Regions from separate parts of the Blautia sp. MSJ-36 genome, predicted to be linked through region 1. Evidence: riboswitches for the same ligand, from Rfam matches in the RefSeq annotation. Region 1 holds a riboswitch; the other holds the start of a gene.
The links. A riboswitch is a leader RNA that binds a small molecule or an ion and turns the genes downstream of it on or off. The one in region 1 is predicted to bind ZMP and ZTP.
Positions count from the first base shown of each region.

Region 2: linked by a shared signal. The riboswitch ahead of KQI39_RS05685 (IMP cyclohydrolase) and the one ahead of KQI39_RS09450 (formate--tetrahydrofolate ligase) in region 1 are both predicted to bind ZMP and ZTP.

Region 1 covers NZ_JAHLPQ010000011.1:1,112-5,309, reverse strand. Annotated here, with positions in the region: gene KQI39_RS09465 (TlpA family protein disulfide reductase) at 1-902, shown strand, start outside; gene KQI39_RS09460 (CD1871A family CXXC motif-containing protein) at 930-1,082, shown strand; gene KQI39_RS09455 (4Fe-4S binding protein) at 1,090-1,944, shown strand; ZMP/ZTP riboswitch at 2,123-2,204, shown strand; gene KQI39_RS09450 (formate--tetrahydrofolate ligase) at 2,279-3,964, shown strand; partial or broken gene KQI39_RS09445 (Y-family DNA polymerase) at 4,124-4,198, shown strand, end outside.
Region 2 covers NZ_JAHLPQ010000005.1:67,060-71,257, reverse strand. Annotated here, with positions in the region: gene guaB (IMP dehydrogenase) at 1-1,396, shown strand, start outside; gene KQI39_RS05690 (peptidoglycan recognition protein family protein) at 1,566-2,240, shown strand; ZMP/ZTP riboswitch at 2,309-2,390, shown strand; gene KQI39_RS05685 (IMP cyclohydrolase) at 2,478-3,191, shown strand; gene KQI39_RS05680 (phosphoribosylaminoimidazolecarboxamide formyltransferase) at 3,222-4,198, shown strand, end outside.

The DNA.
Region 1 (4,198 bases):
CGAAGGAGCTGTTAAAGCAGATCAAGGACCAGAGCATTGCAATGCTTACCACAGAAGATTTTGAGAATCAGACCAATGCAGTGACATATGCCTATGTAAGCTGGAGCAAAATGACAGAGGAACAGAAAAACGCCGAAATACAGAAGATGGGAACCGGGTATGACGACTGGGTGGCAGGTCTGGACAGAATTGGTACAATTGGCGTTTATGACGAAGCTTCACAGAAAAAGCTGGATGAGATCACTGGCTGTACAGAGCATAAAGAGCTTGGAAGCAGCAGTGACGGGAAATACAAATATTATCTGAGCACCAACAAAGATGCGGATGAAAAGCTGACAAAGGAGCTGGAAAAGATCAAAACCGACATTACGGAAATGACACCGTATCAGAATATTTCCGTGTTTGACCAGCCACAGGATACCAGCGTCAACCCGGAGGATGTAAAATCTGTAGGAAAATTTGAAACAACAGGAATAGATGGAAAAACATATACAGAAAAAGTATTCAGTGACTATGACCTGACGCTGGTAAATGTTTTTACAACCTGGTGCTCACCATGCGTAAAAGAGATTCCGGAACTTCAGGAGCTCTATAAAGAAATGAAGGATAAAGGCGTCGGAGTAGCAGGCGTAGTGCTTGATACCACAGATGAAAAGGGAAATCAGGACGAGGAGGCAGTAAAAAAAGCAGGCATTCTTCAGGAAAAAACAAAAGCAGAGTATCCGTTCCTGATACCGGATACTACTATGATGAACGGCCGTCTGCAGGGGATTTCCGCATTTCCTGAAACATTTTTTGTTGACAAAGATGGAAACATTGTAGGCGATACCTATACAGGAAGCCATACACTGGACGAATGGAAGGAAATCGTGGAAAAAGAGCTTAAAAACGTTTCAAAGTAAGAGATGATCATTACGGAGAGTGAAAAAATGATTCGGAAAATAACAGAATCCAGATGGATCGGACCTGCTCTGGCGGTTTTGGGAATTTTACTGATGATACTGGGAATCTACAGAGGTGAGGTATCTGTAGTTTTTACAAAAGCGATCAACATCTGTATGGAGTGTATTGGCATTGGATAATAAGAAGATGAAAATAAATGAATGGCCGCGGCATGGGATCCAGGCATTGTGGGCGGCCCTTACAAACAGTCACATATCAGGCTTTGTGACTGGAAAGATCTATACCGGAAAACTGAAAAATGTCTGTGTTCCGGGGCTGAACTGTTATTCCTGTCCCGGAGCAAGAGGGGCCTGTCCCATTGGTTCCCTTCAGGCTGTGATCGGAAGCTGGAACTTCAAGATGGCATATTATGTAGCTGGATTTCTGATCTTTGTGGGAGCGCTGCTTGGAAGACTGGTGTGCGGATTTCTCTGCCCCTTTGGACTGATCCAGGATCTGTTGAACAAGATTCCTTTTCCAAAGAAGATCCGGACATTTCGGGGAGACAAGCTTTTGAGAAAACTGAAATATGTGATCTTTCTTGTATTTGTGATCATACTTCCAATGTTTGTAGTAGATATCATGGGCCAGGGAGCACCATATTTCTGCAAGCTGATCTGCCCGGCAGGAACGCTGGAGGGAGGTATCCCGCTGGTGCTGCTGAACAAATCCATGCGAAGTGCAGTAGGCTGGCTGTACATGTGGAAAAATACGATCCTTGTGATCACCATTATCTTATCAATTATGATATACCGGCCATTCTGTAAGTATATCTGCCCGCTGGGAGCTTTTTATTCGGTATTTAATAAAGTTTCCGTTTTTCGTTACAGAGTAGATAAAGAAAAATGTGTTCACTGCGGAAAATGCAGAAATATCTGCCAGATGGAGGTCGATCCGACAGAAGATCCAAACAGTACGGAGTGCATCCGATGTGGAAGATGTAAAAAGATATGTCCGACACAGGCGATCCGGTGTGGTTTTGCAGGCAAAGATCAGACATGAATTACGTTAATTGACGAAAAACAGCGTTTTCCTTATAACATTCAGTATCTGATGAATAGTGTGAAAAACTGGAATGATTCAGAAAATTAGATTTAACTCACTTTAAAAGTGGAAAAATAATTTGATAATTTCTTGACAAATACTAATAAATATGTTAGTATTCAATCATCAAATTAATAAAGTCTTCGGTGACTGACGGAGTTGTGGGATAACCACGAGGGAGCCGGAGATTCGATGAGTCGACCGTCTGGGCAGTATTTGAAAAACTTCAGATACTGCTCTTTTTTATGGGATAAAAAGATCCGGACGGTTGCTGCGGAGAAAGGAGAACATTATGGGATTCAAAAGTGACATCGAGATCGCACAGGAGTGCACAATGGAGCCAATTACCAAGATTGCGGAGAAAGCAGGTATTGATGACAAGTATCTGGAGCAGTACGGTAAATATAAAGCAAAGATCGACTATAATCTTCTGAAAGAAACAGACAAAAAAGACGGAAAGCTGATCCTTGTAACAGCCATCAACCCGACACCGGCAGGTGAGGGAAAAACGACTACAACCGTAGGTCTTGCAGATGGAATGCAGAGACTTGGAAAAAATGTTATGGTAGCTCTTCGTGAGCCATCCCTTGGACCGGTATTCGGTGTCAAAGGTGGTGCAGCAGGCGGCGGCTATGCACAGGTAGTTCCGATGGAAGATATCAACCTTCATTTTACCGGTGATTTCCATGCAATCGGTGCGGCAAACAACCTTCTTGCAGCAATGATCGACAACCATATTTTCCAGGGTAATGAACTGAACATCGACCCGAGAAAGATCACCTGGAGACGATGCGTTGACATGAACGACCGTCAGCTTCGTAATGTAGTAGACGGACTTGGCGGAAGAACAAACGGTATGCCGCGTGAAGATGGATATGACATCACTGTAGCATCTGAGATCATGGCAGTTCTCTGTCTGGCAAGTGATATCAAAGATCTGAAAGAGAGACTTTCCAGAATCATCATCGGATATACTTACGGTAAGGTCGCTGAGCAGAAACCGGTAACAGCAGGAGACCTCCACGCAGAGGGTGCTATGACAGCACTTCTGAAGGACGCCCTGAAACCGAACCTTGTACAGACACTGGAGCATGTTCCGGCAATCGTTCATGGCGGACCATTCGCAAATATCGCTCACGGATGTAACTCCGTAACAGCTACAAAGATGGCTATGAAGCTTGCTGATTATGCCATCACAGAGGCTGGCTTCGGTGCTGACCTTGGAGCAGAGAAATTCCTGGATATCAAGTGCCGTATGGCAGGTCTTACACCAAGTGCAGTTGTTATCGTAGCAACCGTACGTGCCCTGAAATACAACGGTGGTGTTGCAAAAGCAGATCTTAACAATGAGAACCTTGAGGCTCTTGAAAAAGGTATCCCGAACCTTCTGAAACATGTAAGCAATATCAAAAATGTATACAAGCTTCCATGTGTGGTAGCTATCAACGCATTCCCGACTGACACCAAGGCAGAGCTTGATTTTGTAGAAGCAAAATGTAAAGAGCTTGGCGTAAACGTAGCACTTTCCGAGGTATGGGCAAAAGGCGGCGAAGGCGGAATCAAGCTTGCTGAGGAAGTTCTCCGTCTTGTTGAAGAGCCGAATGATTTCACATATGCTTATGAACTGGAAGGCTCCATCGAGGACAAGCTGAACCAGATCGTACAGAAGGTTTACGGTGGAAAGAAAGTGGTTCTTACAGCAAATGCCCAGAAGCAGGCGAAACAGCTGGAGGCACTTGGATTTGGCAACTGCCCGATCTGTGTAGCTAAGACCCAGTACAGCTTAACAGACGACCAGACAAAGCTTGGTGCTCCGACAGATTTCGAGGTAACAGTAAGAAATCTTAAGATCTCCGCAGGTGCAGGCTTCATCGTAGCACTCACCGGCGAGATCATGACCATGCCAGGCCTTCCAAAAGTACCGGCAGCAACCAAGATCGACGTAGATGAGAGCGGCAAGATCACAGGACTGTTCTGATATTATAAAGTATAAAAATTTTTTGAGGGGAATTCAGATAGAGACCTCCTCCGGCAATAAAAACCGGAGGAGGTTTTTTATGTAAAAATAAGAAAAAGACCTATAATCGAACAAATTTTCTGGTATAATAAGAAAAGAAAACACTCCGGAGGTGTATCCATGGATAAAAAAGAAGATCATATCTATATAGCCATCGATCTGAAATCATTCTACGCTTCCGTGGAATGTCAGGAG
Region 2 (4,198 bases), on a different contig from region 1:
TTCTAAAGTAATTCCGAATCAGGTAGATGTTTCAACGTATTTAACCAAGAAAGTAAAGCTGAATATCCCCATGATGAGTGCGGGAATGGACACAGTTACAGAGCACAGAATGGCAATTGCCATGGCCAGACAGGGTGGTATCGGTATCATCCACAAGAATATGTCCATTGAAGCACAGGCAGAAGAGGTTGATAAGGTTAAACGTTCTGAGAACGGTGTTATTACAGATCCATTTTATCTTTCACCGGAGCATACACTGAAAGATGCCAATGATCTGATGGCGAAATACCGTATTTCCGGTGTTCCGATTACAGAAGGCAGAAAACTTGTAGGTATTATCACAAACCGTGATCTTAAATTTGAGACAGATTTCAGCAGAAAGATCAAGGAGTGCATGACTTCTGAAGGACTGATCACAGCCAAGGAAGGAATCACACTTGAGGATGCCAAGAAGATCCTTGCGAAATCCCGTAAGGAGAAATTACCCATTGTAGATGACGACTTTAATTTAAAAGGACTCATTACCATCAAGGATATCGAGAAACAGATTAAATATCCGCTTGCAGCCAAGGATGCACAGGGACGTCTTCTCTGCGGTGCGGCAGTTGGTATCACAGCTAATGTACTTGCTCGTGTGGATGCACTTGTTAAGGCTAACGTAGATGTTATCGTTATCGATTCCGCACATGGTCATTCCGAGAATATCTTAAAAGCAGTTCGTGAGATCAAGGCTGCATATCCGGAACTTCAGGTTATCGCAGGTAACGTTGCAACAGGTGCTGCTACCAAGGCTCTGATCGAGGCTGGTGTAGATGCAGTTAAGGTTGGTATCGGACCTGGATCTATCTGTACCACACGTGTTGTTGCAGGTATCGGTGTTCCGCAGGTTACAGCAGTTATGGATTGCTATGAAGTAGCCAACAGCTATGGAATCCCGATCATCGCAGATGGTGGAATCAAGTATTCCGGAGACATCACCAAGGCTATCGCAGCCGGAGCCAATGTCTGCATGATGGGAAGCATGTTCGCAGGATGTGATGAGAGCCCGGGAACATTCGAGCTTTATCAGGGAAGAAAATATAAAGTATACCGTGGAATGGGATCTATTGCAGCTATGGAGAATGGCAGCAAGGATCGTTATTTCCAGGAGAATGCGAAGAAGCTTGTACCGGAAGGTGTTGAAGGACGTGTTGCATATAAGGGACATGTTGAAGATACCGTATTCCAGTTAATTGGTGGTTTAAGATCCGGTATGGGTTACTGTGGAGCAGAGAACATTGAGAAGCTGAAAACAACAGGCAGATTTATTAAAATCTCCGCTGCATCTCTTAAGGAGTCACATCCGCATGATATCCATATCACAAAAGAGGCTCCAAACTACAGTGTAGATGAGTAATACAGGAAAAAAAGGTAAGACAGGTAAGAAGTCACCCAGGCCGTCCCATAGCGGGCGGCCTGTTTCCGTAAAAAAAACTTCTTCAGAACCTGCCGCAAATTCCGTAAAAAAGAAGAAAAGGAAAACCTCCCGCAAAAATAAACCGCTGAAATTTCTTCGAAAAACAGTGATGATTCTGATTTTTGTAATTGTTATATCTGCGGTATGTGCATTAGGATATGGATTTTTTGAGATGCGTATGGAAGAGGACAGAATTTATTCTGATGAGACAGGTTCCGTTCAGGAAAACGATGGCAACAGTGGGCCAGAACAGTGGCAGGAAGAGGGTGCCCCCTATATTGACGTGGAACTTCTGACGCCGAATTCGTATTCTAGGCCTCAGATTCCCATTGAACAGGTGAATTATATTGCCATTCACTATACTGCCAATCCAGGATCTACAGCAATGTCCAACCGGAATTATTTCGAAAATCTTGCAACAACACAGGAAAACAAAGTCAGCAGTCATTTTGTAATAGGTCTGGATGGCGAAGTGGTACAGTGCATTCCTACCTCAGAAATGTCCTATGCTACGAATTCCAGAAATGTGGACACCTTATCTATTGAATGTTGTCACTTGGATGATACAGGACAGTTTAATGAGGCAACATATAGTTCGGCAGTGAAGCTGACAGCCTGGCTCTGTACACGGTTTGGACTGACGGCGGATCAGGTGATCCGGCATTATGATGTTACAGGAAAAGACTGTCCGAAATATTATGTGGAAAATCCGGATGCATGGATTCAGATGAAATCAGATATTGCCGCACAGATTCAGGCAGATTATGAACTGCAGGGAAAATAGACAGTATGAAAAAATAATTTCTGAAAATTGGGACTTGAAAATTCAGAAGAAGTATTGTAATATAACAACAGAAGCTGCATGACTGGCGGAAAGTAGGATTACCTACAGGGAGTGCAGTGAAATGAGAAGCCGACCGCCTGGGCAGCCTGATAAAGGGGTGTCCAGGCGGTTTTTTGTTACCTGCTGATACCTGGAATGATCCCCGGGCCTTACATTAGACAAGGAGGACTGTGAAAAATGACTACATTTTCACTTGAAAAAGAACTGAAAGAGAATTCCTACCCAGGAAGAGGAATTGTGATTGGACGTTCCGCTGACGGAAAGCACGCTGTTACCGCATATTTTATCATGGGAAGAAGTGAGAACAGCAGAAACCGTATTTTTGTTGAGGATGGTGAGGGAATCCGCACACAGGCATTTGACCCGTCCAAACTTACAGACCCGAGCCTGATTATTTATGCACCGGTACGTGTCCTTGGAAACAAGACGATCGTAACAAATGGGGATCAGACAGATACCATCTATGAAGGCATGGACAGACAGCTTACTTTTGAGCAGTCACTCCGCAGCAGAGAATTTGAGCCAGATGCACCGAATTACACACCTCGTATTTCCAGTGTTCTTCATGTGGAAAACGGAAAATTCAGCTATGCAATGTCTATCTTAAAGAGCAATAATGGAAATCCAGATTCCTGCCTCCGTTATACATTCGCTTATGAGAATGCGGCAGCAGGACAGGGACGCTTCATTCATACTTATAAATGCGACGGAAACCCGCTTCCAAGTTTTGAGGGAGAGCCGAAGCCGGTAGAGATTCCGGATGATATTGATGATTTTACAAACCTTCTCTGGGAGAGCCTGAACCAGGACAATAAAGTTTCTCTGTTTGTCCGTTTCATTGACATTGAAACAGGTAAATATGAATCCAGAATTGTAAACAAGAATAAATAATCGATATTGTAGAGAACGGAGGATTTTTCCATGAAAGAATTACAGTTAAAATACGGATGCAACCCAAACCAGAAACCATCCAAGATTTATATGGCAGACGGAAGTGAACTTCCGATCCAGGTACTTTCCGGAAGACCGGGATATATCAACTTCCTGGATGCATTTAACGGCTGGCAGCTGGTACGTGACCTTAAGAAAGCAACCGGACTTCCGGCAGCAACTTCTTTTAAACATGTATCTCCGGCAGGTGCTTCCATCGGACTTCCGCTGAATGAGACCCTGGCTAAGATTTACTGGGTAGATGATATGGACTGGAAGAATTTTTCCCCGCTTGCATGTGCGTATGCAAGAGCAAGAGGTGCAGACCGTATGTCATCTTTCGGTGATTTCATTTCTCTTTCTGATGTCTGCGACAAAGATACCGCAATGCTGATCAAAAGAGAGATTTCGGATGGTGTGATCGCACCGGGATATACAGAGGAAGCGCTGGAAATCCTGAAACAGAAGAAAAAAGGCAACTACAATGTAATCCAGATCGATGAAAATTATGTTCCGGAGCCGCTGGAACACAAGCAGGTATTTGGTGTTACTTTTGAGCAGGGACGTCAGGAACTTGCAATTGATGATGAACTGATCTCTAATATTGTAACAGAAAATAAAGAGCTTACAGAGGAAGCAAAGAGGGATCTGAAGGTTTCTCTGATCGTTTTGAAATATACGCAGTCCAATTCCGTATGCTTCGTAAAAGACGGACAGGCGATCGGTGTTGGTGCTGGTCAGCAGTCACGTGTTCACTGTACACGTCTTGCAGGCCAGAAGGCAGATAACTGGTATCTCCGTCAGTGCCCGAAGGTGCTGAATCTTCCATTTAAAGATACCATTACACGTGCAGAGAGAGACAATGCCATTGATGTTTATATTGGTGAGGAGTATATGGATGTTCTTGCAGATGGCGCATGGGAGAAAACATTTACCGAGAAGCCGGAAGTGTTCACAAGAGAAGAGAA